Regions from separate parts of the Franconibacter daqui genome, predicted to be linked through region 3. Evidence: predicted binding sites of a transcription regulator. Region 3 holds the regulator's gene; each other region holds the start of a gene.
The links. The regulator Fur, encoded in region 3, represses iron uptake genes when iron is present. The targets are predictions, from matches to a motif close to ATAATAATGAGAACNACTATCAA.
Positions count from the first base shown of each region.

Region 1: sufA (Fe-S cluster assembly scaffold SufA) is a predicted target of Fur. The motif match lies at 6,527-6,549, and genes of this name have one in related genera.
Region 2: sodA (superoxide dismutase [Mn]) is a predicted target of Fur. The motif match lies at 4,692-4,714, and genes of this name have one in related genera.
Region 4: feoA (ferrous iron transporter A) is a predicted target of Fur. The motif match lies at 5,704-5,726, and genes of this name have one in related genera.

Region 1 covers NZ_BMKJ01000001.1:1,011,739-1,019,399, reverse strand. The annotation lists gene ldtE (L,D-transpeptidase LdtE) at 1-860, opposite strand, end outside; gene sufE (cysteine desulfuration protein SufE) at 957-1,373, opposite strand; gene sufS (cysteine desulfurase SufS) at 1,386-2,606, opposite strand; gene sufD (Fe-S cluster assembly protein SufD) at 2,603-3,877, opposite strand; gene sufC (Fe-S cluster assembly ATPase SufC) at 3,852-4,598, opposite strand; gene sufB (Fe-S cluster assembly protein SufB) at 4,619-6,106, opposite strand; gene sufA (Fe-S cluster assembly scaffold SufA) at 6,117-6,485, opposite strand; gene IEX01_RS04915 (hypothetical protein) at 7,003-7,661, shown strand, end outside.
Region 2 covers NZ_BMKJ01000007.1:64,060-71,720, forward strand. The annotation lists gene lldP (L-lactate permease) at 1-1,080, shown strand, start outside; gene lldR (transcriptional regulator LldR) at 1,077-1,865, shown strand; gene lldD (FMN-dependent L-lactate dehydrogenase LldD) at 1,862-3,067, shown strand; gene yiiM (6-hydroxyaminopurine reductase) at 3,247-3,924, opposite strand; gene sodA (superoxide dismutase [Mn]) at 3,995-4,615, opposite strand; gene rhaR (HTH-type transcriptional activator RhaR) at 4,934-5,788, opposite strand; partial or broken gene rhaS (HTH-type transcriptional activator RhaS) at 5,862-6,613, opposite strand; gene rhaB (rhamnulokinase) at 6,914-7,661, shown strand, end outside.
Region 3 covers NZ_BMKJ01000001.1:464,928-472,588, forward strand. The annotation lists gene IEX01_RS02215 (beta-N-acetylhexosaminidase) at 1-2,216, shown strand, start outside; gene IEX01_RS02220 (helix-turn-helix domain-containing protein) at 2,272-2,883, opposite strand; gene fur (ferric iron uptake transcriptional regulator) at 3,219-3,665, opposite strand; gene fldA (flavodoxin FldA) at 3,965-4,495, opposite strand; gene ybfE (LexA regulated protein) at 4,651-4,932, opposite strand; gene ybfF (esterase) at 5,062-5,829, opposite strand; gene seqA (replication initiation negative regulator SeqA) at 6,014-6,556, shown strand; gene pgm (phosphoglucomutase (alpha-D-glucose-1,6-bisphosphate-dependent)) at 6,581-7,661, shown strand, end outside.
Region 4 covers NZ_BMKJ01000004.1:296,349-304,009, forward strand. The annotation lists gene malQ (4-alpha-glucanotransferase) at 1-56, shown strand, start outside; gene nfuA (Fe-S biogenesis protein NfuA) at 204-779, opposite strand; gene gntX (DNA utilization protein GntX) at 838-1,518, opposite strand; gene bioH (pimeloyl-ACP methyl ester esterase BioH) at 1,558-2,331, shown strand; gene IEX01_RS15305 (YdgH/BhsA/McbA-like domain containing protein) at 2,486-2,755, shown strand; gene feoC ([Fe-S]-dependent transcriptional repressor FeoC) at 2,781-3,020, opposite strand; gene feoB (Fe(2+) transporter permease subunit FeoB) at 3,030-5,348, opposite strand; gene feoA (ferrous iron transporter A) at 5,378-5,599, opposite strand; gene IEX01_RS15325 (Tex family protein) at 6,283-7,661, opposite strand, start outside.

The DNA.
Region 1 (7,661 bases), 550 kb from region 3:
GCCATGGCGTCTGTGGCGGCGTCATCAATAAACCTGCCGAAGCTGGCGTTGATGGCGATAGGCAGCGTCTGCGGGTTATCCCAGTCGTTTTGTGAAAGCGGCTGATGCACTTCCACGTAGCGTTTGCCATCCGGTTCTTGTGAATATTTCACAGGCTCATTGATGATTTGCACGCGAGTGCCCCACTCAACCTGGCTGAAGAGCGATTTGATATCTTCCGCCCGCATGCGCATGCAGCCGGAACTGACGCGCATGCCGATGCTCCTGCGCGCATTAGTGCCATGAATAAGATACTCTCCGCCGCCCTGCTCCAGGCGCAACGCATAACGTCCTAAAGGATTATTGGGTCCGGCAGGAATGACAGGCGGCAGCTTTATACCCTGGGCAAGCGATCGGGCGCGGATATTCGCCGTCGGCGTCCAGGTCGGGTTGGGGATTTTCTGGATGATGCGCGTCACCATAATGGGCGTATCACGCCCCTGCTGGCCTATTCCCAGCGGATAGACCTCTACGCGATTTTCCCCGGGCGGATAGTAATAAAGCCGCAGCTCCGCCAGGTTTACCACTATCCCTTCGCGCGGCGTATCGGGCAGCAGCATCTGTGAAGGAATGACCAGCTCTGAACCCGGTTTTGGCAGGAACGGGTCGACTGTATTATTGGCCTCAAGCATCAGCAAGACGCCGGTTTTAAATTTCTCGGCAATGTACTCAAGGTCTTTTCCATCATTCGGCACGGTGTAGATTTGTTTCTGGCCGATAAGACGGCTGCCAGGCGGCGGCAGAGGATAATCCACCGCATAAACTTCAGCGGCGCCCAGAAGAGTGAAGGTAATAAGAGAGAAAAAGAACGCGCGTTTCATACTGAATTCCTGTATTCACCGGCTAAGCCGGAATGCTGAAAGACGAGCGGGGTAAAAAGCACCCCGCGTAACAGGATGAAAGCTGTTCTTTTGAGTTTAGCTAAGATTAATCGCTTTAGTGCGAATGGCGCGGATCATCGCTTCAAGACCCTGCGAGCGGGACGGCGTAAGGTGTTGAGCCAGAGAGAGTTTTTCAAACCAGGGGCGCACGTCGAAAGCGACAATATCCTGCGCGGTCATCTGCTGATATAGCGAAAAAACCACGGCAATAAGCCCTTTGACAATAGCGGCGTCACTGTCGCCCTCAAGCTCAATAATACCGTCTTCACGCTGGTTCATTACAATCCAGACCTGACTCTGGCAGCCCGCAATACTATTTTGCGGGTTATGCGCCTCTTCGCGGAGCAGCGGCAGCCGCTGCCCGAGCTCAATAATATAGAGATATTTCTCTTCCCAGTTGGCGCAGCGGCTGAAATTGCGCAGCAACTTATCTTTATCCGGCAACGTAGCCATGCGTTTCTCCCTTTAACCCAATAAACGATGAATGCGGATGAGGCCAGCCACCAGCCGGTCCACCTCTTCTTCGGTATTGTACATGGCGAGCGAAGCCCGGCACATGGCCGGCACGCCGTAGAAATGCATTAGCGGCATGGCGCAGTGGTGCCCGGTGCGCACCGCGATACCGTAATTATCCAGAAAGCTACCGACATCATAAGCGTGGTGTTTGCCAAGGTTGAAAGCGATAACGCCAAGCCGCGAGTCGGGGCCGTAAACCGTTAAATCCGGCACGTTTTTTAGCTGCTCCAGGGCGTAGCGCATCAGCGAGCGTTCATAGTCGCCGATCTCTTCAAGACCAATCGCCTGCACATAACTCATCGCCGCCCCAAGGCCGATAATGCCTGCGGTGTTGGGCGTGCCCGCCTCGAAGCGCCACGGCGCGGCGGCATAGGTTGTGCCTTCGGTCAGGCTTACCTGGGCTATCATCGAACCGCCCCCTTCCCACGGCGGCATCGCCTGTAAAATAGCCTCTTTAACATAGAGGATGCCGATGCCGGTCGGGCCGTAAAGCTTATGCCCGGAGAAGACATAGAAGTCGCAATCCAGGGCCTGCACATCGACCGCGTGATGCATAACCGCCTGCGCGCCGTCAATCAGCACCTTCGCCCCGACGGCATGGGCGGCGCTGATAATCTCCTGGATCGGGTTTTCCGTGCCCAGCACGTTGGAGACATGGGTTATCGCAACCAGTCGGGTCTGCTCGTCAAGCAGACCCGGCAGCGCTTCCATTTTTAACGTGCCGTCCTGATTAACCGGCAGCACGCGAAGCTCGGCGCCTGCGCGTTCGCACAGCATCTGCCAGGGTACGATGTTAGCGTGATGCTCCATCGTGGAGATGACGAGGTTATCGCCGGCGCGCAGCTGGCTTTTACCCCAGCTGTTAGCAACCAGGTTTATTCCCTCTGTCGTGCCGCGCACGAAAACAATCTCTTCCGGCAGACGGGCGTTGAGAAACTTCGCCGCCTGCGCGCGCACGTTTTCCATCCGCTGCGTCGCTTCTGCGCTCAGCGTATGGATGCCACGATGCACCGCCGCATAGCCGTGGCGATAGAGATCCGCCTCGGCGTCAATCACCGCGTTGGGCTTTTGCGCGCTGGCGGCGCTGTCGAGGTAGGCCAGCGGCTGGCCGTTCACTTCACGCGCCAGAACGGGAAAGTCGGCGCGTACTTTCTCCACGGAAAAACTCATGCCTTGCCCCCTGCGAGGCGCTGGCCGATACGCGCCAGCACCTGCTGTTTCAGCGCTTCGTCGTGAATGCTCTCGGTGAGCTCTGCGGCGAAAGCGTAAATTATCATCTGCTGGGCGGCCGCCTCGTCAATCCCGCGCGAGCGCAGGTAGAACATCTGTTCGTCGTCGATGCGACCGACCGTCGCGCCGTGGCTGCATTTCACGTCATCGGCGTAAATTTCCAGCTGCGGTTTGGTGTCCACTTCCGCCAGCTTGCCGAGCAGAAGGTTGTTGTTGGTCATCTGCCCGTCGGTTTTGATAGCGTGCTGGGCCACTTTAATGAGGCCGTTAAATACCGCGCGGCCTTTATCGCGCACGATGGTTTTATGCAGCTGACGGCTGTTGCAGTAGCCTTTGTTATGCTCAAGCCAGGTGCGGGTATCACACACTTCGTTGTTGACCGGCAGCGCCAGGCTGTTCATGCGAAGCGTCGTGTTTTCGCCATCCAGCCGCGTGCTGGTGTGGTGGCGCGTGACGCCTGCGCCCAGCAGGAAGCTGTTGCTGTACGCGCCGGCATCCTGCCCAAGCCAGATATCGTTATGCGCGAAGTGGAAGCTTGCCGGGTTTTCAAACGCCAGCTTGTAATGGTGAAGGTGGCTGTTGGCGGCCACCTGCATGGTTAAGCGCGCTCCGGTAAAGTGCCGCTTGTCATCCAGGCTTACGTAATGCTCGATGACCGTGGCCTGCGCCCCTTCGGCAAGCTCAATGTGATGGCGGTAATGCACCGTGTTCATCTCATCGGTTTCGCTGCCCCGGCTGATATGCATCAACAGCAACGCTTTCGCCGGACGCTGATTGCGAGCCACCCGGATGCGCGTCGCGCTGCGGGCAAGGCTTTCGGTGAGGTGCAGGAAGAGTTCCGGCTGCACGGGCGCAGGCAAACCTTCGCGCATCTCGTCAATATCCACCTCAAACCCGCTCGCGCTCAGCTCATCGCTCAGTTCAGGCGCGAAGCGGCCATCGACAAACACCAGGCGCAGCGCGTCAACGCTCAACGACAGCGCGTCGCGCTGTTCAGCGCTTACCGGCTGCGGCTGCGGCGCGACGAACTGATTGTTAAGCAAACCTTCCAGCGGCGTATATTTCCAGTGCTCATGCTTGCGCGTCGGCAGGCCGGCGCGCAACAGCTGTTGTAGGTGCTGCTGCGCATATTCAGAGCGTTGCCCTCCCTGCGTTTCAAACAGGCGATGCCACTGCTGCAGCGCGTTACTGCTGTTCTGTAAGCCAGCCATAGCCCTGCTCCTCCAGCTGTTTAACCAGCGTGAAATCGCCTGACTTCACGATGCGGCCTTGATAAAGCACATGGACGTAGTCCGGCTTGATGTAATCAAGGATACGCTGATAGTGGGTGACGATAATAAAAGCGCGCTTGCCGTCGCGCAGGCTGTTTACGCCATCCGCCACGATTTTCAGCGCGTCGATATCCAACCCGGAGTCCGACTCGTCAAGAATACAAAGCTCAGGCTCGAGCACCGCCATTTGCAGAATATCGTTACGCTTTTTCTCACCGCCGGAGAAGCCGACGTTCACCGAACGGGTAAGCAAATCTTCCGGCATCTTCAGCAGCCTGATTTTCTCTTCCATCAGATCCTGAAAATCGAAACGGTCAAGCTCCTCCTGGCCGCGATGCTGGCGCACAGCATTCAATGCGGTCTGCAGAAAGAACTGGTTGCTGACGCCCGGGATCTCGACCGGATACTGAAAGGCCATAAATATCCCTTCGCCGGCGCGCTCTTCCGGCGACAGTTCCAGCAGATCTTTACCTTTGAAATGCACTTCGCCGCCGGTCACTTCATAATCTTCGCGCCCGGCAAGGGTGGCGGAAAGCGTGCTCTTACCGGAACCGTTCGGCCCCATGATGGCGTGCACTTCGCCCGGACGCACTTCCAGATCCAGCCCACGAAGGATCTGCTTGTCTTCAACGCTTACCTGCAAGTTTTTAATGCTTAACATGTCTTATCCTTTCTCACGCCTTAGCCGACGCTGTGCTCAAGGCTAATGGCCAACAATTTTTGTGCTTCAACGGCAAATTCCAGCGGCAGCTCGGAGAAGACATCTTTACAGAAGCCGTTAACGATCATGGAGATGGCATCTTCTTCGCTAATGCCGCGCTGCAGGCAGTAGAAGAGCTGGTCTTCGCCAATGCGTGAGGTGGTCGCCTCGTGTTCAAGCTGAGCGCTGTTATTGCGGCACTCTACGTACGGGAAGGTATGCGCCCCGCAGTCTGCGCCAATGAGCATCGAGTCGCACTGGGTAAAGTTGCGGGCGTTGGTCGCCGTCGGCATGATTTTCACCAGCCCCCGATAGCTGTTCTGGCTCTGCCCCGCCGAGATGCCTTTCGAAATAATGGTCGATTTGGTGTTTTTACCAATGTGGATCATTTTGGTGCCGGTATCCGCCTGCTGGTGGCCGCTGGTCAGCGCCACGGAGTAGAACTCGCCGATAGAGTTGTCGCCCCGCAGGATAACGCTCGGGTATTTCCAGGTGATGGCCGAGCCGGTTTCCGACTGCGTCCAGGACATCTTGCTGTTTTCGCCTTCGCACAGCGCGCGCTTGGTGACGAAGTTCAGGATGCCGCCGGTGTTGTTGTCGCCGGGGAACCAGTTCTGCACCGTGGAGTATTTCACTTCCGCATCTTTGTGGATGATGACTTCCACCACCGCCGCGTGCAGCTGATAGCTGTCGCGCACCGGCGCGGAACAGCCTTCGATATAGCTTACGTAGCTGCCTTCATCCGCCACCAGAATGGTGCGCTCGAACTGGCCGGTTTTTTCCGCGTTAATGCGGAAGTAGGTCGAAAGCTCCATCGGACAACGCACCCCTTTCGGCACGTAGATGAAAGTGCCGTCAGAAGCGACCGCCGCGTTCAGCGCGGCGAAAAAGTTATCGTTCGACGGCACCACGGTGCCCAGGTATTTCTTCACCAGCTCCGGATGTTCATGAATGGCTTCGCCAAAGGAGCAGAAAATAATACCCTGCTCCGCCAGCTTCTCACGGTAGGTAGTGGCGACCGAAACGGAGTCGAAAATCGCGTCTACCGCCACTTCCTTGCCTTCGCGCACCGGTACGCCAAGCTGGTTGAACGCCTCTTCCACCTCGTTCGTGAGATAGGCGTTGCTGCCGGTTTGCTGCACGGCGCCAGGCTCTGAGGCGCAGCTGTCATCGCAATTACCGCAGGAGGGCGCGGAGTAATAGCTGTAATCCTGATAGTTGAGCTTATCGTAATGGGCGTGCAGCCAGTGCGGCTCTTCCATCTCCAGCCAGGCGCGATAAGCGCTCAGGCGAAACTCCAGCATCCACTCCGGTTCATTGCGGCGCGCAGAAATGGCCCGCACCACCTCTTCGTTGATGCCTTTCGCCAGCTCATCGGTCTGCAACCGGGTGAAAAAGCCCTCTTTGTAGTTCAGGTGGCCGCCGGTCCAGGTTTGTACATCGTCAGTTGCTTCAGTATTACGAGACATAAGTTACCGCCTAAACCCCAAAACTTTCGCCGCACCCGCACTCGTGCTGCGCTTTCGGGTTATTAAATTTAAATATCTGGTTTAATCCTTCGCGTACGTAATCCACTTCGGTGCCGTCAATAAACGGCATCGCCTGGAGCGACACGTACAGACGCGCCCCGTCTTGTTCATAGACCAGATCGTCTTCTTTCGGCTCGCTTACCGTATCAAGCACGTAGCCAAAGCCTGCGCAGCCCGTCTGCTTGATGCCAAGACGCACTCCTAGCAACGCCGGTTTTTGCGCCATCAGCGAACGGATATGATCAGCAGCGGCAGGCGTCATGGTCAGCCCCAGCCAGCTGAAGTCTTCCGGATTGAAGGTTCCTGAATGTAATTCCATCGCGCTACCTCACAATTGATTGCCTTTCAGGCGATAACACCATGTTAGTGATAATAATTATCACTTCAACCTCTGTTGAACAGGGGTATTCGCTAAAAGGCACTTTTTAAGCACTTTTATTAAGCATAGACCTTCAGCTAAAGGAGGTCAGGTTGTAAGCTTCTTTATTAATTTTTTGAAAAATAAAAAGAAAAATTCTCTGCCAGTCAGACAAAGTAAATATCCATAAGTTGTATAGAAAATACCTATTTATCAAATAGCCGCTTTAAAAACGCCTCCGCAATTTCGCGCTCTTTTCCAGCACCACTCCACGCGTTGCGCGGATTCTGCGTAGCCGGCAACGCGTTAAGCCGAAAAATAGCCAAAGAATGAAAGGGTTATGCCGATAACCCTATTTCACCAGAGGATAATGGTGAGACTGACAAGGAGGGGCTGAATTGCGCAGCCCACGCGATGACTGCAGCGACGATGCCCTGTTTACTCAAGCAAAACGCTTTCAGGCGAATGGATATAAATCATGAAAATTAAGGCAGTACTGGCGGCTACATTATTTTCTCTCTCCCTGACCTCTTGCTCTGCATGGATACATGGCAACAAGACGCTGGCGGACGACAGTCAAAGCGATCGGCAATTAAGTGCGAAAATTGTGGATGGGAAAACCACGCGCCAGGAGGTAGAACAAACGTTTGGGCAGAAAGCTGAAGCGCGCAATACTCGCAACAAAAGTTTCCCGGACGGAAAATATGCGCTCGCCCAATATATTGGTCACCTGAACGACCTTGCCGGAACTTACGCGCATCGTTCGCTGTATGTCGCTTACGACAGTAACAACGTAGTCGTAAATCACGCGATTACGACCAATAACTTCCGTGAAAAAAATGTTTTCGAAAAAGACCCGGTTAACGTTAAAAACAGCGCCTTTGCCAGTTTGAATAAAGGCGACAGTCAAAGCAAAGTTGTTTCTTTGCTGGGTCAGCCGAGAGAAGCCACGTTTACCGACAACGGCTCTCTGCTGTGGATCTACAGCAGTACGGAAATTTCCCGCGACGCGTCATCATATATTCCGCTCTATAACATGGTTAAAGGCACCGAGTCCGGTCAATCAGACCGCATCTACGTTGAATTTGATCGTAAGAACCAGCTGACAAATTTGTATTCCGTTACGGTTAGCATTGT
Region 2 (7,661 bases), on a different contig from region 3:
CAGATGGTGGGCCGTCAGCTGCCGTTCCTGACCATTATCGTGCTCTTCTGGATCATGGCGATCATGGACGGCTGGCGCGGCGTGAAAGAGACGTGGCCGGCGGTGCTGGTGGCGGGCGGTTCGTTCGCCATCGCCCAGTATTTAAGCTCGAACTTTATTGGCCCGGAGCTGCCGGACATCATCTCCTCGCTGGTGTCGCTGGTCTGTCTGACGCTGTTTTTGAAACGCTGGCAGCCGGTGCGCATCTTCCGCTTTGGCGATGTGGGCGCGTCAATGGTCGACCAGACGCTGGCGCGTAAAAATTACACGCCAGGTCAGGTGGTGCGCGCCTGGACGCCGTTCCTGTTCCTCACCGCCACGGTCACGCTCTGGAGCGTGCCGCCATTTAAGGCGCTGTTCGCGAAGAACGGCCCGCTGGCGGACTGGGTCTTTAACGTCGCCGTGCCGCATCTCGACAAGCTGGTGGCACGCATGCCGCCGGTGGTGGCGCAAGCCACGCCGTACCCGGCGGTCTACAAGTTCGACTGGTTCTCCGCCACCGGCACCGCCATTCTCGTTGCCGCGATAATCTCTATCATCTGGTTGCGGATGAAGCCGAAAGCGGCGGTGGAGACCTTCGCCCAGACGCTAAGAGAGCTGGCGCTGCCCATCTACTCCATCGGCATGGTGCTCGCCTTCGCCTTTATCTCTAACTACTCCGGGCTGTCGTCAACGCTTGCGCTGGCGCTCTCCCACACCGGCAGCGCGTTCCCGTTCTTCTCGCCGTTCCTCGGCTGGCTCGGCGTTTTCCTGACCGGCTCGGACACCTCGTCGAACGCGCTGTTCGCCGCCCTTCAGGCCACCGCCGCCCAGCAAATCGGCGTGTCGGATATTCTGATGGTGGCGGCCAACACCACCGGCGGCGTGACTGGCAAGATGATTTCGCCGCAGTCCATCGCCATCGCCTGCGCGGCGGTGGGGCTGGTGGGCAAAGAATCTGACCTGTTCCGTTTTACCGTGAAGCACAGCCTGATCTTCACCTGCATGGTGGGCCTTATCACCACGCTTCAGGCCTATGTCTTCACCTGGATGATCCCATGACGACCATGACAAAGCGCCTCGCCGACCACCTGGTGGAGCGCATCCGTATTTTTATCCGCGACCGGGGACTGGAGGCGGGCATGCGTTTGCCCGCCGAGCGCAAGTTCGCCGCCGAGCTTGGCGTATCGCGCAATTCCCTGCGCGAGGCGATACAAATCCTTATCCGTGAAGGACTGCTCATCAGCCGTCGCGGCGGCGGCACCTTTTTGCGCTACCAGCTGGAACCCTGGTCGGAACAGCGCATCGTGCAGCCTATCCGCAGCCTGCTGGCGGACGACCCTGGCTACCGCTACGACATATTAGAGGCGCGTCACGCCATTGAGGCCAGCACCGCCTGGCACGCGGCCCTTCGCGCCACCCCCGCGGATAAAGAGAAGCTGCAAATTTGCTTTGACGCGACGCTGAAGTTTACCGAGCAGGATGACCCGGACCTCGCCGCCCAGGCGGATGTGCGTTTTCATCTGGCGATTGCCGAAGCGTCGCACAATATCGTGCTGCTACAGACCATGCGCGGTTTCTTCGACCTGCTGCAATCCTCCGTCATGGAGAGCCGTCAGCGGATGTACCTGCAACCGCCGATTTTCTCGCAGCTCACTGAACAGCACCGCGAAATGCTGGACGCGATTCTGGCAGGCGACGCCGAGCGGGCGCGCAAAGCGGTGATGCAACACCTCGGTTTTGTTCATTCCACCATTAAACAACTTGATGAAGATGTCGCCCGCCAGGCGCGCGTGACCCGCCTGCCCGACGACCTGCTCACACTTCCCAGGGAGAAAAAATCATGATTATTTCAGCGGCAAGTGACTACCGGGCCGCGGCGCAGCGCAAGCTGCCGCCTTTTCTGTTCCACTATATCGACGGCGGCGCTTACGCTGAATATACCCTGCGTCGTAATGTGGAAGACCTTTCGCAGGTGGCGCTGCGCCAGCGCGTGCTGAAGAACATGTCTGATTTAAGCCTTGAGACAACGCTCTTTAACGAGACGCTCTCTATGCCGGTGGCACTCGCCCCCGTCGGGCTGTGCGGCATGTACGCCCGTCGCGGCGAAGTGCAGGCGGCGCGCGCGGCGGCGGCGAAGGGCATTCCCTTTACCCTTTCCACCGTTTCCGTCTGCCCGATTGAAGAGGTCGCGCCCGCCATTAATCGCCCGATGTGGTTCCAGCTCTATGTGCTGCGCGACCGGGGTTTTATGCGCAACGCCCTGGAGCGCGCCAAAGCGGCGGGCTGCTCAACGCTGGTCTTTACCGTGGATATGCCGACCCCTGGCGCACGCTATCGCGACGCCCACTCCGGCATGAGCGGCGCCAACGCCGCCCTGCGCCGTTACTGGCAGGCGGTGACGCACCCGCAATGGGCCTGGGATGTGGGGCTGCACGGCCGCCCGCACGATCTCGGCAATATCTCCACCTATCTTGGCAAACCGACCGGGCTTGAGGATTACATCGGCTGGCTTTCGAACAACTTCGACCCGTCTATCTCCTGGAAAGACCTGGAGTGGATCCGCGAATTCTGGGACGGCCCGATGGTGATTAAAGGCATCCTCGACCCGGAAGATGCCCGCGACGCGGTACGCTTCGGCGCCGACGGCATTGTGGTCTCCAACCACGGCGGCCGCCAGCTCGACGGCGTGCTCTCTTCCGCCCGCGCCCTGCCCGCCATCGCCGACGCGGTGAAAGGTGACATTGCTATTCTCGCCGACAGCGGCATTCGCAACGGGCTGGACGTGGTGCGCATGATTGCACTCGGCGCCGACAGCGTGCTGCTGGGCCGCGCCTACCTTTACGCCCTCGCCACGCACGGTGAGAAAGGGGTCGCTAATTTGCTGAATCTGATTGAAAAAGAGATGCGGGTGGCGATGACGCTGACCGGCGCGAAATCTGTTAAAGAGATCACGCGCGAGTCGCTGGTGCCGGCGCCGGAGTTCACCTCCGTGCTGGCGGAGTTGCCTGCGGCCAGCGCGCAGACGAAACGGCATAACGCGGCGTAAGCGCCTTTAACGGCGGGTGGCGCTGTGCTTACCCGCCCTGCGGAAACAGGCCTGCAAGGGTGAAGCATCCTCAGTGACTCTCACCTTCACCTCAAATCGGCTGAAATTGAGGTGATGATGGTTAGCCTCTGATAAAACGGCAAGCCTCATGCTGTAAAACCAGCCGCCCTGGCAGCAACTTACCCTCTGCCCCACAACCTGCGCGAAAAGCTTTCTATCTTGCCGCTAAGACGCCGCTTCTGCATGGTTTTCGCCCAGCTGGCAGAAAGCCCGGCGGCGCTCAGCAAGCGATGGTACTGCTCATCGTCGAATGGGTTGTGCCAGGCGATGGCGGCGGCCTCTTTTACCGAAACGCCGCTTACGCGCGACACTAACGCCAGCGGCGCGTCGGCGGCAACCTTGCCTTCTGCAATGACCCGGTAAAGCCAGCCGCAGCGCGTTTTCTCCTGCATCAGACCGGAAAGGTCGCCGATACCAGAGTGAAAATTCACTTTGAAGCAGGGCGATCGCGGCTGGGTGACCTGAATCAGCGCGTCGCCCCACTGAAAGATATCGCCGATAAAGACATTCGCTTCCGTAAGCCCGACGGTGGAGAGGTTTTCGCCAAAAGCGGGAGCGACAAACCACGCCGCCTGCTCGGGAAACTCCCGCGCCCACTGCTCATAATGCTCGCGCGGATAGTGGCATAGCGCCCGGTCCGGTCCGCCGTGGATCTTTTTCTCTGCCTGCTGGTCGCCCACCAGCCCGCGGTCGGTCAGGGATAATTCGCCCTCCACCTGCACTTTGCCGATGGCGCTGGGCCGCGAGCCTTCATACTCACGCACCTTGCCGATAAAAACGGTTACGGGATACTCCATTCGCGCCTCCTTATGCGGATATAAAAAAAGCGAGCCATCAGGCTCGCTTCTTAGCGGTCATTTTGCAATCTTATTTCTGAGAAGCGAAACGCTCAGCCGCTTCGTCCCAGTTCACCACGTTCCAGAACTCTTTGATGTAGTCCGGACGACGGTTCTGGAATTTCAGGTAGTAAGCGTGCTCCCACACGTCCAGGCCCAGGATCGGGTAGCCGGAAGCGCCGGAGATAGCTTCGCCCATCAGCGGAGAATCCTGGTTAGCGGTGGAAACCACGGCCAGCTTATCGCCCTGCTTAACCAGCCACGCCCAGCCGGAGCCGAAACGGGTAGCCGCCGCTTTTTCGAACTCTTCTTTGAATTTCTCAACGGAGCCGAAGTCGCGCTCGATAGCCGCTTTCAGGTCGCCCTGCAGGGTGGTGCCTTTTTTCAGGCCTTTCCAGAACAGGCTGTGGTTAGCGTGGCCGCCTGCGTTGTTACGCAGAACGGTTTTCTTGTCAGCCGGCACCTGATCCAGTTTGGTGATCAGCTCTTCCACCGGCAGGTTAGCGAATTCCGGCAGGCTTTCCAGCGCCGCGTTGGCGTTGTTAACGTAAGTCTGGTGATGTTTGGTGTGATGGATTTCCATCGTCTGCTTGTCGAAATGCGGTTCCAGGGCGTCGTAAGCATACGGCAGGGAAGGCAGTGTATAGCTCATAATCATCTCCATTTATTGTCGGGCGGCAGAGGGGTGTTAACGCCGCGTAAGCAGTGGGTTCATTATAGTTAATTAAGTGATATTGAAAATGTTTATCAATGCCGCAGTTTTAATAAGGTTATAAATTTTCTTTCTAATGCCTGGAATTGGCGCAGCGCAGCGTAACCCACTTGCCTGTGCGAAGCGCCGTTTACCCGCCTGAAGCGGGGCTTGCAGCTCTTCTGGTGATATGGCGCTTGCTTCTTAATTTTTCGGAAAACTTTTAACTCCGGCCATGCTTCACACTCATTTACGTGAAACAAATTATGAAACAGGGCCTTACGACGCTTTATTAAGAGAAACGCCGAACTGCTGGCGCCATACGCGCGGCGTTACGCCCGTCTCACGCGTAAACACCACCGAGAAGTAATTGCTGTCTTCGAAGCCGCAGCGCGAGGCGATATCGCTAATCAGCATCTCGGTATGGCGAAGCAGATATTGCGCCTGGCAGATGCGCAGCTGACGCAGGTACTGGCTGATGGTCATGCCGGTCTGCTGGCGGAAAAGCTGGCGCAGCGGCCGCTCCGGCGCCTGGTGACGCTCGCAAAAACGCGCCAGGTCAAAATCCGTTTCCAGGCTTTTACCGAGCGCGGCGATAAGCAGATCGAGCGTTTCGCCCTGCTCCGTCGCCGCGTCGTCGGCGGGCTGATAACGGTGGCGGCGCAGCGTGATGCAAAGCTGCAAAAAGAGGCTCTCCGCCAGACACTGCGACAGCGCATCGGGCTTCACGCTCTCATGCTCCAGCTGGTTGATGAGCTGGCGCGCCTGCGCCATCCCCTGACTTCCCAGCCGCCAGCGCGCTTCGCTGCCGCGCGGCGGTTGCAAAAGCTCCGCCCAGTCCACGTTGAGGCGCAGCCGCTCGGGGCAATAGATGATGTTATGCAGCACCAGGTCGTTCACCGCCTGATAGCTGTGGCGGTCTTCGGCGCGAATGTAAAAGAGATCGCCGCAGGTGATGCGCCAGGGCCGGTCGTTAAGCACGTGCAGGCCATTGCCGCGCCACACCAGCACCAGTTCGCAGAAGTCGTGGGAATGCTCGGCGAAGACATTTTGCGGATAGCGATCCGCCACCGCGACGGCCTGGACGGCGGTGGCGAAAAAGTCATCTTTTTTGAGGATTACCTGGTCGGCCACAACACGCCCCTGGAAGCTAAATAGTCAGAAAGTATCGACGTTTTTGGCGCGTAAGAGGGTGATTTGTCTCGCGTTACTGAAACGGGCAGTCGCGCCCAAGACGAATTTCGCGCGGCGACCAGCAGAACTCGCGCTTAAACAGCGTGGAGAAATGGTTGCTGTCGCCAAAGCCGCACTGGTAAGCAATATCGGTCACGCTCTCAGTTGCCGGTGCAGCGTTCTGAGGGAGAGGCTGAATTTATCGGCGAGCTGCTCCCAGCACACCTCCTCGGCGAAATGGTCTTCAAGCCAGGCGATCATCTGATTAAGCCGCTCGTCAGCTTTGCCGCTGTTTTCCGCCAGGCTGCTCTTACGCAGCAAAATCAGCAACTGCATAAAGAGGATCTCGCGGTTAGCGATGGCGGGGGTATCGGCGGCTTCGCCCAGCGCTTCTATCTGTTCGATAAGCCCGCGCACCTGCTGCAACACCTGCTGGCCCACCCGCCAGTGAGAGGCGTAGTTGCCGTCCTGCTCCTGCGGCAGCAGCCGCTCCAGCCCGGCGATAAACGAAAACGCATCCGGCGCGCGGTAAAGCACGTTCGTCAGACAGAGGTTTTCGGTGTGCTCAAAAAGGTGCCGGTCGTGGTCGCGCACAAAGCAAACGGAACCGCCGCTTAGCGTATAGGGCTGGCCGTTGAAAATATGAGTACCGGTGCCGTGCTCAACAATCACGATTTCCCAGAAGTCGTGATGATGTTCTGGAAACGCCGCCTGCGGCAGCCGCGGTTCAATCGCTACCGTGGCATTGCCCGACGGGAAAAAATCAGCGCCGTATAAGACCGTCATGTTCGCCTCCTTCGCACCAGAAAGTAGCGTGATAGTAGTTAACCGCCCGGCGCCTCACCTTAAATTTCCGACAGGAAAACGCGCAAACTGCGCACGTTTTTTAAGAAACGACAGGAAAGATCCAGAAATGCGGCGAAGCTCACAGGGCCATGCTTCGCCCTCTAAACGCTGAACTGTGAAATCCCTCACGTTTACCTTTGTTCTGTTGCCAGCCGCGGTTTCGCGCTGTCAGTAACGTGAAGGTAACGGGCTGCGCGCCTTTTTAAACTGCGGGTAACGATTCAGACAAGGATACCCGCCATGACTCTTCGCCATAGCGTTGCCGTTGACCTGGGCGCCTCCAGCGGTCGCGTGATGCTGGCGCGTTACGACAGCGCGACCTGCGGCCTGCAACTGCGCGAAATCCACCGCTTCGCCAACAGCCTTAAGCCTCTTGAAGGCTTTGCTACCTGGGACGTGGACGTGCTGGAGGGCGAGATACGTATTGGGTTGCAGAAAGCCTGCGATGAAGCAAACGCTATCGACAGTATCGGCATCGACACCTGGGGCGTGGATTTCGTCTTGCTGGATAAAGCGGGCAACCGCGTCGGGCTGCCGGTTTCCTATCGCGACAGCCGCACGGAAGGGGTGATGCTGCGGGCATGCGCAGAACTGGGCCGCGAAGCTATCTATCGTCGCACCGGCATTCAGTTTCTACCGTTTAACACGCTCTATCAGCTACGCGCGCTCGCCGAACAGCAACCGGAACTGCTGGCGCAGGCCGAGCACGCGCTGCTGATGCCCGACTACCTCTGCTACCGCCTTACCGGCGAGCTGAACTGGGAATACACCAACGCCACCACCACGCAACTGATCAACATTCACACCGGCGCCTGGGATGAAACGCTGCTGGCGTGGGCGGGCGTGCCGACGCGCTGGTTTGGCGCGCCCACCCGTCCGGGCAAGGTTATCGGCCACTGGGTTTGCCGTGAAGGCCGGTCTGTGCCGGTGGTGTGCGTCGCCACTCACGATACCGCCAGCGCGGTTATCGCCGCGCCTTTGCAGGATA
Region 3 (7,661 bases):
GGTATGTCACCTCTGACGACAGTCGTCCCGTTATTATCGCCAACACCGACACAGAAGATCTGGCCCGGTTTGTCAGTCCGCTCGGTGAACAGTGGAGGCGTACGCCGGATGATAAAAATGTGTTGATGACCGCAGAGGCGCGCTATAACAAAAACAGCGATGTCGCTTTACCGGATGCTGCGGCGCTGCGAGGAGAGATTGTTCCTACCCCTAAAACGGTTACGGTGCATGCCGAAAATGTGGACTTAAGCCGCGGGGTCGTGCTCGACCTGGCTTCGCTTGCGCCAGCTTCCCGCGAGGCGGTGGCTTCGCGTTTCGCGCAGCTCGGCGTGAAAACCGGTCAGGGCTATCCGGTTAACACTCTCGTTGCGCCAGACGACTTTCAGAAACCGGAGGCGGTATCCGGCGCTTACCGTTTACAAATCAAGCCGCAGGAGACAATAGTGACGGGATACGACGCCGCTGGCGTCTTCTACGGTCTACAATCCCTGCTCTCACTGCTCCCGGCGCAAGGTAAGCCGCAAATCGCTACGCTTGAGGCGAGCGATGCGCCTCGCTTTAGCTGGCGCGCTATTCATCTGGACGTCGGACGCAATTTCCATTCAAAAGCGGCAGTGTTGCGTCTGCTGGATCAAATGGCCGCTTATAAACTCAACAAGTTTCATTTCCACCTGAGCGATGATGAAGGCTGGCGCCTGGAAATCCCCGGGCTGCCGGAACTGACCGAAACAGGGGCGAAACGCTGCCATGACCTCACTGAAAAACGCTGTCTTCTGCCGCAGTTGGGTTCGGGGCCCGAGAGTAATAACAACGGCAGCGGCTACTTCACGCGCGCTGATTATATTGAGATTGTGAAATACGCTGCTGCGCGGCACATCGAGGTTATCCCTGAAATTGATATGCCCGCGCATGCGAGGGCGGCGGTGGTATCAATGGAAGCGCGCTATGCCCGCTTAATGGAAGCGGGAAAAGCGCAGGAAGCAAACCATTACCGCCTGCTGGATCCCGCCGACACGTCAAACACGACAGGCGTACAGTATTACGATCGAACCGGTTATCTGAATCCTTGTCTCGCTTCGTCACGCAACTTCGTCGACAAAGTCATCTCTGAGGTTCAGTTGATGCATAAAGAGGCGGGGCAACCTTTAACCGTCTGGCACGCTGGCGGCGACGAGGCGAAGAATATCTACCTGGGAACAGGGTATACCGACAAGTCCCATCCGGAAGAGGGGAAGGGGATTATCGATCTGAGTAAACAAAATAAGCCGTGGGAAAAATCACCTGCGTGTAAAAAGCTGCTTGAACGGGGCGAGGTCGCGGACGTTGAACACCTTTCCAGCTACTTTGGCATTGAGATCAGCAAGCTGGTAAATGCGCACGGCATCAGCGTCATGCAGGCCTGGCAGGATGGGCTGAAAGATGCGAAAGACGCCAGCGCGTTCAGCACCCGTCAGGTTAATGTTAACTTCTGGGACACGCTGTTCTGGGGCGGCTTTGATACGGCAAACGACTGGGCGAATAAAGGTTTCAGGGTTATCGTCTCCAACCCTGACTATCTCTATCTGGATTTCCCCTATGAAGTCAACCCGGCGGAGAGCGGCTATTACTGGGGAACACGGTTCAGCGACGAGCGTAAAATCTTCAGCTTTGCGCCAGACAACCTGCCGCAGAATGCGGAAACTTCCGTCGATCGCGATGGCAATACCTTCAGTGCGAAATCTGACAAGCCCTGGCCGGGTGCGCTGGGCCTTTCCGCTCAGCTCTGGAGCGAAGTCGTTCGTACCGATAAGCAGATGGAGTACATGATCTACCCAAGGCTTATTGTTGTCGCTGAGCGCGCATGGCATCGCGCCGCCTGGGAGCAGGATTATCAGGCGGGTCGCGAGTATAAGGGCCAGGAAACGCAGTGGGTGGATAAAAAAGCCCTCGCCTCAGACTGGGCTCGCTTTGCAAGCCTTATAGGCCACCGGGAGCTGGCGAAACTGGACAAAGCGGGCATCCAGTATCGTTTGCCGGTGCCGGGCGCCAGAGTGGAAAAAGGCATACTGGAAATAAACACCAGCCTGCCGGGGCTGGCGGCAGAATACTCTACGGATAACGGTAAAAACTGGCTACGCTATGACAATAAGGCGCGACCACAGGTTGAGGGCGAAGTACTGATTCGCGCGGTAAGCCCGGATGGTCAACGCTACAGCCGTGTCGATAGCGTTAAATAGTCCCGTAAAAAAAAGCCCGCCTGATGGCGGGCTTTTTTTATCTTTCAGCAAAAGCTTACAGGCTTTCTGGCAGCGTACGCAGCGCGGTTAATTTTCCTTTACTTATTTCTACATAATTATCATGCCGCAACTGCGACAACGTTTTCATCACCATGCTGCGAGAAAGATTGGTTCGCTTAACGATATAATCGGCAACGTTAATCTTATTTCGCATAAATTCATCCATGGCGGCAAGCGTGACCAGATTACCTTTAATCATGAGGTAGCTATTATGCCCAAGCAATAATTCTTCGCGATGGCAGAGTAAGTCGATGTTCCAGGCCAGTACCTTATATAACTGTGGTTGGCACTGATGATTCTCTATTTCACTCAGAAATTTATCAAAAGGAATGAGCTGATAGTGGCACTCAGCATCGGCCTGAATTCTGAAATAATTTTTATTATTAAGATTACGCGCAACGCCCAGAATAGACGGGGCGCTACATTTTTCAATCAGTAATCTGTCACTTTTACGCAATACGGAAAAAAGGCCGCCGCGAATAATGCAAACAAAGCCTTCACGCGTTGGAATAGACGTATTTTTTTCTGCGCGATACCAGTTGCCATAACCATTAAAGATATCGGACAGGCGATAAATTTCGGCAAGGGGTTTCTGAGGTATTACCATAACGGCGACCTTTGTATAAGTATATTATTGGAATAAATAACGAGGGGCTATTCTAATAGAGTTGATTTTTTTACTGCAAGACAGGCCAATGACGTTGTAAGCCTGAATGGGGCGCTTGAGGGGGGTAACTGATTGAATGGTAAAATAATTTACTTTTTCTGAAAATAAAAAGTAAGAAAAAGATAAGATAAAATAAGTTCTTGACCAGTATATTAAAATAGCAAGCATCAAAAAAATGGATTATTAGCGTCGCGCCTGCCTGATAAAGGTGTAAAAAAAGCCGACATACTATGTCGGCTTATTAACAAAAAGCAAAAACGGAACGCTATTTTCGCTTACTTTGTGTCGTGCGCGTGCTCGTTTTCGCGGCAGTCGCCATCGGCACAGTGGCCATAGAGATAGAGGCTATGGTTAGTCAAACGAATGCCATGGCGAGAAGCGATTTCACGCTGACGCGCTTCGATAGAGTCGTCGCTAAACTCGATAACTTTGCCGCAGTCGAGGCAGATCAGGTGGTCATGATGATGCTGTTGAGTCAGTTCGAAAACGGATTTGCCGCCTTCAAAGTTATGACGCGTAACGATACCCGCGTCGTCAAACTGATTCAGCACACGGTAAACGGTCGCGAGACCAATCTCTTCGCCCATGTCAATGAGGCGCTTGTATAAGTCTTCCGCACTGACATGATGGTTTACTGGCTCCTGCAACACTTCAAGGATTTTCAGTCGAGGAAGCGTGACTTTCAGGCCAGCCTTCTTTAATGCGGTGTTATTGTCAGTCATGCGGAATCTGTCCTGTTGCTAAACGGTGTGCTCCGGAGAGCTTAAGATCGGATGCGCTGAAGATGAATGCGACTCATTATAGAACTGACAGGACCAAATGAAAACCGCAAGCGTCCAGCAATAGTGCTTTTCAAAACGTGGCGAGCGCGGCGCTTGCCGTCTCGTTACCCGATAATCCAGAAGGGTATTGTACAGATATGCGGATGAAAGTTAAAAATTTGTAGCAATCATTTTTATCGCTTTTATCTATCAATGAAGCTAAAACGGCGATAAAAAATACATTTATCGCCGTTTCACGATTAGGCGTTAATGATTTCCTGCAGATGCAGCTCTTCAGAAACTTGCTTAACCCATTTTTCGACGCGTTCAGCGGTCAGTTCCGGCTGACGATCTTCATCAATGGCAAGGCCAACGAAGTGATCGTCATCGGCAAGACCTTTAGAGGCTTCAAAGTGATAACCTTCCGTCGGCCAGTGACCCACAATAGTGGCGCCGCGCGGTTCAATAATGTCGCGAATGGTGCCGAGCGCGTCGCAGAAGTATTCCGCGTAGTCTTCCTGATCGCCGCAGCCGAAGAGCGCGACCAGCTTGCCATTGAAGTCAATCTCTTCAAGGGTCGGGAAGAAATCATCCCAGTCGCACTGCGCTTCGCCGTAGTACCAGGTCGGGATGCCAAGCAGCAGGATATCGAAACCTTCCAGATCTTCTTTGCTGCTCTTGGCAATATCGTGCACTTCAGCAACGTCTTTCCCGAGCTGTTTCTGAATAACTTTTGCGATATTTTCGGTGTTGCCGGTGTCGCTGCCGAAAAAAATGCCTACGATTGCCATGAGAAAAATAACCTCTTGAATCCTAATGATATGGTAGTGGCGAAATGCCCACAGATAGGGCAATAATAGCAGAACAGAGAAGAGGGCGGAAACAGCTATCACGGTGGGGTGCACACTCTGACACATTTCCATACAAGAAAAAGGGTTTTAAGGCCTTAGCTATTCAGCGCCTTGAGCTGCGCCAACAAAATTTCTTCAATCAATTCGCTGCGACTCATGTTGCGCGCCTGCGCCAGCTGCGTCAGGGCGTCAACCGCTTCCGCGTTAAGTTTTAACTCTACACGTTTAAGCCCGCGAACTTTGTCGCGCTTGAGCTGGTTCCGTTTGTTGATGCGCAACTGTTCGTCACGCGACAGCGGATTGGTTTTCGGGCGACCCGGGCGACGCTCGTCCGCGAACAGATCTAATGTCGTACGGTCCGTTTGTTCTTTGGCCATGATTTGACTACTGACAGGGGAAACAGGCTGCCGGAGCGGATGCCCGGGTGTCATTCAGCGCGCCATCATACATCAGGGAACGAGGCGCGCCAACGCGTTAGCGGCATGTTAGCGCCAGTCGCCTTGTTTTTAATCAGTTTCCAGGAAGCGACGAATGGCGCGCAATACGGCTTCGGGCTTTTCGGCATGCACCCAGTGCCCGGCGCCGGCAATGACATGCGCTCGCGCCGCAGGGAACTGCTTAAGCAAGGCCTCGCGGTGATTTTCCTGTACGTAAGGCGAAGCGCCGCCAGCGATAAACAGCGAAGGACCATGCCAGGCGGGCACCTCCTGCCAGCCAACAATGTGCTCATACTGCTCCCAGAGCGTCGGCACATTGAAACGCCATTCACCGTCGGCGAAGGATTTCAGCAGAAACTGAACGACGCCTTCTTCAGAGAGGTGCTCGCGCATAATGGCGGCCGCCTGCTGGCGCGTCGCGGCGCCCGCTTCGCTTACCGCGCGAATGGCGGCGAAGATTTCATCGTGACGTCGTACCTGATAGTCGACAGGCGCTATATCAATCGTCACCAGTTTAACGATGCGCTCCGGTATCAGCGCGGTCACCGCCATTGCCGCTTTGCCGCCCATGGAGTGCCCAATAAGCACCACGTTATCAAGCTGGTGGGCATCCAGCGTTTCCACGATATCCTGCGCCATTGCAGGATACGTCATCTCATTGCTACGCGGCGAAAGACCGTGGTTGCGCATATCGACCTGCAGCACATCGCGATCTTTCGCCAGATCGCGAGCCAGCACGCCGAGGTTATCCAGACTGCCAAACAGGCCGTGAATCAAAACGACAGGCGAATTGTTATTCGGTTGTTGCGCAGATTGCATTCGGGTATTCAATTTCATGGCAAAGTTCTTTTTTTGCATCTGAAAGGTTAGGGTATCATGTTGACCATTCTGCCGTCCGGCTGCAAGAAGCCAGTTAATTCCGACTTTTGCCGCCCCTCCAGGTGTGACGCTATCCGCTGTTGGGTTTTACTTCTATAATCCCAACGACTTGTATTCAGAAAAGATATTGCACTGGATTAAGATGAAAACGATTGAAGTTGATGACGAGCTGTATCGCTACATTGCCAGCCACACTCAGCACATTGGCGAAAGCGCGTCCGACATTTTACGGCGCATGCTTAAAGTTGCCGCCGGCTCGCAAGCCGCTTCCGCTCAGGCGAAAGAGAGCGCGCCTGTCAGCGCAGCCGTTGCCGAAAAGCCGGCGAACCCTGCCAAAGACCGCGTTCGCGCTATGCGAGAGCTGCTTTTATCGGACGAATACGCAGAACAGAAGCGAGCGGTCAATCGTTTCATGCTGGTGCTGTCTACACTCTATTCACTGGATGCAAAAGCGTTTGCCGAAGCCACCGAGTCGCTGCATGGCCGCACCCGCGTCTATTTCGCCGGTGACGAGCAAACGCTGCTGCAAAGCGGCAACCAGACCAAGCCCAAACATGTTCCGGGCACGCCATACTGGGTTATTACTAATACGAATACGGGCCGCAAATGCAGCATGATCGAACATATCATGCAGACCATGCAGTTCCCGGCGGAATTAATTGAAAAGGTTTGCGGCACCATCTAACACAAGCGTCAGAAGGATCAGGCCATGGCAATGCATAACCGTGCGGGTCAACCCGCGCAACAAAGTGATTTGATTAACGTCGCGCAGCTTACCGCGCAGTACTACGTATTGAAGCCGGAAGTCGGCAACGTTGAGCACGCGGTGAAGTTCGGTACCTCCGGCCATCGCGGCAGCGCGGGACGTCACAGCTTTAACGAGCCGCACATTCTGGCTATCGCCCAGGCCATTGCCGAAGAGCGCGCTAAAAACGGCATTACCGGCCCGTGCTATGTGGGTAAAGATACCCATGCGCTCTCTGAGCCCGCTTTTATCTCTGTGCTGGAAGTCCTGTCCGCGAACGGCGTCGATATCATCGTGCAGGAAAACAATGGTTACACCCCAACGCCTGCGGTTTCCAACGCTATCCTGGTTCACAACAAAAATGGCGGCGCTCAGGCGGACGGCATTGTCATTACCCCCTCTCACAATCCGCCGGAAGATGGCGGCATCAAATACAATCCGCCGAACGGCGGCCCGGCGGATACTAACGTAACCAAAGTGGTGGAAGATCGCGCAAACGCGCTGTTGGCGAACGGCCTGAGAGAGGTTAAACGCCTGCCGCTTGACGAAGCCTGGGCCAGCGGTCGCATTCAGGAAAAAGACCTGGTGCAGCCGTTTGTCGAAGGATTGGCGGATATCGTCGATATGGCGGCTATCCAGAAAGCGGGCCTGAAGCTCGGCGTTGACCCGCTTGGCGGCTCCGGTATCGAATACTGGAAGCGTATTGCGGAGCACTACAAGCTGGATCTGACCATTGTTAACGATCAGGTCGATCAAACTTTCCGCTTCATGCACCTTGATAAAGATGGCGTTATCCGTATGGACTGCTCCTCTGAGTCTGCGATGGCGGGGCTGCTGGCGCTGCGTGATAAGTTCGATCTGGCCTTTGCCAACGACCCGGATTACGACCGTCACGGTATTGTCACCCCGGCGGGGCTGATGAACCCGAACCACTATCTGGCGGTCGCCATTAACTATCTGTTCCAGCATCGTCCGCAGTGGGGCAACGAGGTGGCTGTCGGTAAAACGCTGGTCTCATCCGCGATGATTGACCGCGTGGTGAACG
Region 4 (7,661 bases), on a different contig from region 3:
ATCGCCGTAAAAAAGCGGCGATGGCGAGCTCGCCTGCCGGTAAGCGCAAGAAATAAAAAAAGCCCGCGCAATGCGGGCTTTTTTATAACTGGACGCCGGAGGTAAAAGCGGATGGCGCTGCGCTTATCCGCCCCGTGGACCCTGGCGTTAAAGGTGTTGTAAGGCAAGCGCAAACAGCACTCGCCATCTACAGCCGCGCTCTGTTAGTAGTAGGAGTGCTCGCCGCGCTGGTGCTCGGTGAGATCGCGCACGCCTTTCAGTTCCGGGAACTCATTCAGCAGCTGTTTCTCGATACCTTCTTTCAGCGTCACGTCCACCATGGAGCAACCGTTGCAGCCGCCGCCGAATTGCAGAATGGCGTAACCTTCATCGGTGATTTCCATCAGCGTGACGCGACCGCCATGGCCTGCCAGCTGCGGGTTGATCTGCGACTGCAGCAGGTACTCGACGCGCTCCATCAGCGGGGCATCGTCGGAAACTTTACGCATTTTGGCGTTAGGCGCTTTCAGCGTTAGCTGGGACCCGAGCTGGTCGGTCACGAAATCGATTTCCGCATCTTCCAGATACGGGGCGCTCAGCTCATCCACGTAAGCGGTAAGCTGGTCGAATTTCAGGGCAGTGTCCGTTGCTTCCACGGCGTCCGGCGGGCAATAAGAAACGCCGCATTCGGCATTCGGGGTGCCTGGGTTGATGACGAACACGCGGATTTGCGTCCCTTCTTCCTGATTTGCCAGCAGTTTGGCAAAGTGTGATTGGGCAGCATCGGAAATACGGATCATAACAATGGCCTAATAGTTGACTATTTTAGTCGGTTATAATACGCCCATCATCGAGGCTCTACAAGGTTCGACACAGGCACCATACCTGGACAGTCGCCGCGCCGTGCTGCAAAAGCAGGCGCGCGATTTGGGCGACCGTACTGCCGGTCGTAACGACATCATCCACAATAACGATATGGAGTCCTTTAACCGGCAATTCAAGCCGGAAGGCGTTTTTCAGGTTCCGTCGGCGCAGCCGGGCGCTCAGATGATGTTGAATGGCCGTTGCGCGCACCCGACTGATGGCGCGGGCTTCATACTGACAACCAAGCCAGCGCGCCAGGCATCTGGCGAGCAAATCGCTCTGGTTATAACCGCGGCGCCAGGCGCGGCGGCGATGCAGCGGCACGCTAATAATCCTGTCTGCCGGCGGCAGTCCTGCCGTTCTCCTTTCCTGTAACACGTTCAGCAGCAACAGGCGCGCCAGTGCGGCGGCAAGCGTGGTCTGGCGCTGAAATTTAAGCCTGTGCACCAGCGAACTTAACGGCGCGGCGTAATTGCTGATATACACCAGTCGCTGCCACGGCGGCGGCTTTTGCAAACAGCGCCCGCACGGCAAGCGGCCGTGCGCGGCAGGTAAACCGCACTGCGGGCAGTGAGGCGGCGATTTCAGGCTCCTGGCGCAGCGTGAGCAGACTCCCCAGCCAGAACGGGCAAGCGGCATCCGGCATAGCCAACATATCCCCGGTATTGTTAGCATGACGACCTCCTTGTACATCAATCATGAGAAGAGTAACGGATGAACGACATCTGGTGGCAGACCAAAGGGAAGGGAAATTGTCATCTTGTGCTGCTGCACGGATGGGGGCTGAACGCCGAAGTGTGGCATTGCATTTCTGAGGAATTAAGCTCGCATTTTACGCTGCACCTGGTAGACCTGCCGGGCTTTGGCAGAAGCCAGGGCTTTGGCGCGCTTTCGCTTGACGCGATGGCGGAAATCGTACTGCGTCAGGCGCCGGAGCGGGCCGTGTGGCTTGGCTGGAGCCTTGGCGGGCTGGTGGCGAGCCAGATTGCGCTCACGCATCCGCAGCGCGTACAGGCGCTGGTGACCGTGGCGTCGTCGCCCTGTTTCAGCGCTCATGGCGAATGGCCCGGCATCAAACCCGATGTGCTGGCCGGATTCCAGCGGCAGCTGCGCGAAGATTTTCAGCGCACGGTAGAGCGCTTCCTGGCGCTGCAAACGCTCGGCACGGAAACGGCGCGACAGGATGCCCGTACGCTCAAGGCGGTGGTGCTGGCTCAGCCAATGCCCGCGGCGGATGTGCTGGATGGGGGGCTTGAGATCCTGAAAACCGTTGATTTGCGCGAGCCGCTCGCCGCGCTTTCGCTGCCCTTTTTGCGTATTTACGGCAGGCTCGATGGGCTGGTGCCGCGCAACGTCGCAGCCTTGTTAGACGAAGCCTGGCCGCAAAGCGATTCTCTGGTGTTTCCAAAGGCGGCACACGCCCCGTTCATCTCGCATCCGGCGGAATTTTGTCTGGCCTTACGAGAATTTTCTTCGCCCTTTTTATAAAAATAAGACTGCTTAAGCGCGCCCGTCGTTAATACTTAAAACGTAACTGTCTGCTGACGTTTACGAGGTAGTCAGGGCAGGGGCAAAGGAAGTCTGCGCCTGTCCTGCGTCGGTATCTTTTACTCCTTCGATTGTTTTCAGGAGAGTCATGGCTATGAAAATCATCACTGGCGTAACTACGGCTTTGTTTATCGGTTCTGTTTCCTTCGGCGCGCTGGCGGCGGAAGAGATTCAGAAAGAGAAAGTGAAAGAGATGAATCTGACCAAAATCGGCACCATTGTTACGGACGACGCCACGGCGCCGATGGATGCCAGACAGGAACTGTCGAAAAAAGCCGATGCGATGGGCGGCAAGTATTATGTTGTCATCAGCGCGCAGAAACCGGGAAAGGATATTCACGCTACGGCGGACGTGTATAAATAAAAAAACGGCGGGGCGACCCGCCTTTTTAATGCGTAAGCATCCACAGCTCGCGCTGGCAGCCCTGGCTCTCCGGGCAACCTTTGCAACCGCTGCTGAGGCAGGCGTCCGGCTCCGCCTGCACCCTTTGCGCTTTGCCCATTCTTTCCAGTTGCTCCAGCATTGCCGCCACCCGGGGCAGGGGCAGCGCCAGCATCTTGCCGATGCGCTGCGCCTCCATGCGCCCCTGGAGCGCCAGCAGATCGCGTACGTCAACCAGGCTCGCCATCGCGCCTCCTTAATGGCATTCGCCTGCCGGGCTTTCGCAGCAGGCAGCAGGCGTACGGCGGCGGGCAAGCAGTGAAATATCCACACGGCTGCGTACGCGTCGCAGTCCAGTCAACAGCAGGGCGTTAAACAACGCCACCGCCAGAATGCAAACCAGGCTGTACTGCGGATGTTGATGAAAAGTCACGCTCTGGTAGAAGAGCGTTGCCAGCGAGTAAGCCACATTCAGCCCCCACAGAATGGAAAAGCCCATCCAGCCGCGGCTCGATTCACGGGCGATAGCGCCCATGACGGAAATGCAGGGGATATAAAGCAGCACAAAGATGAGATAGCTATAGGCGGCCGCTTCGCTGCCGAATTTGCTGCTCATGACGCCCATCGCCCCTGTCGCCATCTCGCCGTCGCCTTTGCTTGCTTCAATGGGGTTGGCGAGCACGCTCAGGCTGAAGGTCTCTTTGAGACTTTGCCAGGTTTCCTGGGCCGCGCTCTTTAATTCTTCCGCCAGGTTGAACGTCGTCGCGTCGAAGGCATCCTCATGGATGTTCTCTGCGGTGTAGAGGGTGTTCAGCGTGCCGACGACGACCTCTTTCGCCATTGCGCCGGTGAACAGGCCGACAGTCGCCTGCCAGTTATCGTCCCGCACGCCAATCGGCTGGAGCAGCGGCGTCAGCGCCTGGCTTACCGAGGCCAGCGCGGAGTCGTTAATGTTATTTACCGGTTTGCCGCTGAAAGAGAAGCTGTTTAGCGCGCCAATGAAAACGCTTACCACCACAATCACTTTCCCTGCGCGCAGGGTGAAGGCTTTCAGGCGCTGCCAGGTTTGCAACAGCAGGCTTTTAAGATGCGGCACATGGTAAACGGGCAGTTCCATCACGAACGGCGTGGCTTCGCCGCGCATGATGGTGTGTTTCAGCATCAGGCCGGTGAGAATCGCCATGACGATGCCGAGCAGATAAAGCGAGAAGACCACCAGCGCCCCCTGCTGGCCGAAAAAGGCGGCGGCGAAGACGGCGAAAATCGCCAGACGCGCGCCGCAGGACATAAAGGGCGCCATCATCACCGTCATCAATCTTTCGCGCGGCGCATCAAGCGTGCGGGCGCCCATCACCGAAGGCACATTGCAGCCAAACCCGACAATCAGCGGCACGAAGGATTTGCCCGGCAGCCCCAGCGACTGCATCAGGCGGTCCATGACAAACGCCGCGCGAGCCATATAGCCGGAGTCCTCCAGAAAAGAGAGGAAGAGGTACATCATGCCAATCTGCGGCACCAGCGGCAGAACGGTATTAATGCCGCCGCCAATCCCCTGAGCGAGGAAAATGGTCAGCCAGTCCGGAAAGTGGAACGTGTATCCCACCCATTGCAGGCCATGAATAAACAGGGCGACGGAGCCGGCGTCGAAGATGGGCTGCAGCGCGCCGCCGATATTAATCGCCAGTAAAAACATCAGGTACATCACCAGCAAAAAGACCGGCAGGCCGAGAAAGCGGTTGAGGATAATTTTATCCATCGCCACGGTCAGGCGGTGCGGCTCGGCGGTGAGGCTGTTGCTGACCGCATCGCAAATGGCGGCGATACTCTGATAGCGCGCGTCGGCGATAAGCAGCGCCGGGTCGTCCAGCGCATCAGCAAGACGCGCCTGCACGGCGGGGAGCAGGCTTTCCGCTTTGCCTGCAAACGCGCGGCTGTAGATGTCGCCTTCCAGCATTTGCAGGCCCAGCCAGCGGCGCTGGCGCGGCGGCAGCTCGCCCGGCATAACGGCTGCCAGCGCATCGGCTTCGCGCAGCAGCAGGGAGGGGTAGCGCACCAGCTCAACACGCAGGTTTTGCGGCTGGCGGTCAATGGCGAGCCTGAGGCTTTCGATACCGCGGGCGCGGGTGGAGACCAGCGGCACCACCGGGCAGCCCAGGCGGGCGGCCAGCGCGTCGATATCGATACGGATATTTTGCTTTTCGGCAATATCGAGCATGTTAAGCGCTACCACGCAGGGAATGCCGAGCTCCAGCAGCTGTAGCGTGAGATAGAGGTTGCGCTCAAGGTTCGAGGCGTCCACTACGTTGATGAGCATATCCGCTTCGCCGCCAAGAATGTAATGACAGGCGATCTGCTCATCCAGCGACGTCTGAGAAGAGATAGTGGTGAGCGAGTAAGTCCCCGGCAGGTCCACCAGAGTGACGTGGTGCTCAAGGGTGGAGAAAAACCCCTCTTTACGCTCGACCGTCACGCCTGCCCAGTTTCCCACGCGCTGGCGCGCGCCGGTCAGCTGGTTGAAAAGGGTGGTTTTACCGGAGTTAGGGTTGCCAATTAAGCCAATGGTTAACTTTTTCATAGTCGCGTGAACTCAATAACGGGTCGCCGTCAGGCGGCTTCAACCTGCAACAGCGCCAGATCTTTTTTTCTCAGCACCAGATTTACGCGTCGGGTTTCAATATGAATAGGGTCGCCAAGCGGCGCCACGCGCACCACGTTAAAAGAAGAGCCTGGCAACATGCCCAGCGACAGCAGTTTTTGACGATATGCCGGGCTGATGGCTGGCGCGAAGCCGGTAATTTTCCACGTGCTGTTAAGAGTGAATCGCATAAAGCCTACTTATCTTTCAGTTGCGGACGGGCTTTTCGGCATGACCGGTAGCCGACAATAAGCCGGAAATCACGCAGGAGAAGGGAATCGATTTATATGGCAGGATGATAATGATAATGGTTTTTATCTTCAACGCCTCGATAAAGCGAAAGGGTGCTTATTTACGGTTTATTTGTTCTGGCGCAAAAAAGAGAAAATAAGTTGCTGAATCTTTTGGGTTTTTACTTTTATTTTATACTTTTCAATGTATTAGGCTGGACAGGAAGGCGAAATAATTTCATTTTTAGCATGAATGTTATTATTTGGTTTCATCTGTTATTTGAATGAGAAAATAAAAACGGTGGGGAATGCCTGCGACAATCGCGACAAAACGTAATGGTTATTTCATCCCGTCTTTTTATTAATTATCGCGTTTAGCCGTGGCGCCGATTTTTGGTCAGCCAATGGGCGAACAGCGCTACGTTTATTCGTGCAGAGAAAGGGAAGCCAACGCGCAAGCGGGAGCTTCGGCTGACCTTCTGCGGGCGAGCCGGAATGATTAAGGGGGCGATAAGCCCCCCTTAACACATTCACAGGATGAGAGGCGCCATGATCATGCAACGCTTTGGTGAAGGCGCCGTCCGCCTTGCCCTGGCGCTTCTCATTTCCGCCGCTTCCCTGGCAAAGGGAAGAGACCGCGGCGTTTACCGCTTCTTGCCAAAGGCGGCGGCGAGCGCATCGCTCATCGCGCTGTTGCCGCTGGCGGCATTATCGCGCGGCGGCTTGCGGTTTTGCGCCGGGCGATTGCCCTGCTCACGGCCATTGCCGCCGCCGCGGCGGGCGTTGCCTTCGCCTGGCTGTTCATCCAGACGCATGGTCAGCGCAATACGCTTGCGTTGCAGGTCTACCTCCAGCACTTTCACCTTCACGATATCGCCCGCTTTCACCACTTTATGCGGATCGTCTACGAACTTATCGGCAAGGGAAGAGATATGCACCAGGCCATCCTGATGTACGCCGATATCCACAAACGCGCCGAAATTGGTGACGTTGGTCACCGCGCCTTCCAGCACCATGCCTGGCTGGAGATCGTTCATGGTCTCCACCCCTTCGGCGAACTGCGCAGTTTTAAATTCCGGACGCGGGTCGCGGCCCGGTTTTTCCAGCTCTTTGATGATGTCGGTTACCGTCGGCACGCCGAAACGCTCATCGGTGAAATCCACCGCCTTCACGTTACGCAGCGCATTGCTGTTGCCCATCAGGTCGCGCAAGGACTGCTCGGTCGCCGCCAGGATGCGTTCTACCACCGGGTAAGCCTCCGGGTGAACAGTTGAGGCGTCGAGCGGGTTGTCGCCGTGATTGATGCGCAGGAATCCGGCGCACTGCTCAAACGCTTTCGGCCCGAGGCGGCTAACTTTCAGCAACTGCTGGCGGTTGCGGAACTGCCCGTTCTCGTCGCGCCAGGCAACGATATTCTGCGCCATCATGCGCGTCAGCCCCGCCACGCGGGTCAGCAGCGGCACCGAGGCGGTGTTGAGGTCAACGCCCACGGCGTTTACGCAGTCTTCCACTACCGCGTCGAGCTTGCGGGCAAGCTGGCTCTGGCTTACGTCATGCTGATACTGGCCCACGCCGATGGATTTCGGGTCGATTTTCACCAGCTCCGCCAGCGGGTCCTGCAGACGGCGGGCGATGGAAACCGCGCCGCGTAAGGAGACATCCAGGTCCGGAAACTCCTGCGCCGCCAGTTCGGAAGCGGAGTAAACAGAAGCGCCCGCTTCGCTGACGATCACCTTCTGCGCCGTCACCTTCGGGAACTGCTTTTGCACGTCGAGGAAGAAACGCTCGGTTTCGCGCGACGCGGTGCCGTTGCCGATGGCGACCAGCTCCACGTTATATTTTTCACACAGCGCGGCCACGACCACCGCCGCTTTCGCCGCCTGTCCGGTATGCGGATAAACCGTATCGGTGGCGACCAGCTTGCCGGTGGCGTCCACTACCGCCACTTTCACGCCGGTGCGCAGGCCTGGATCAAGGCCCATGGTGGCGCGCAGGCCCGCCGGCGCGGCCATCAGCAGATCGT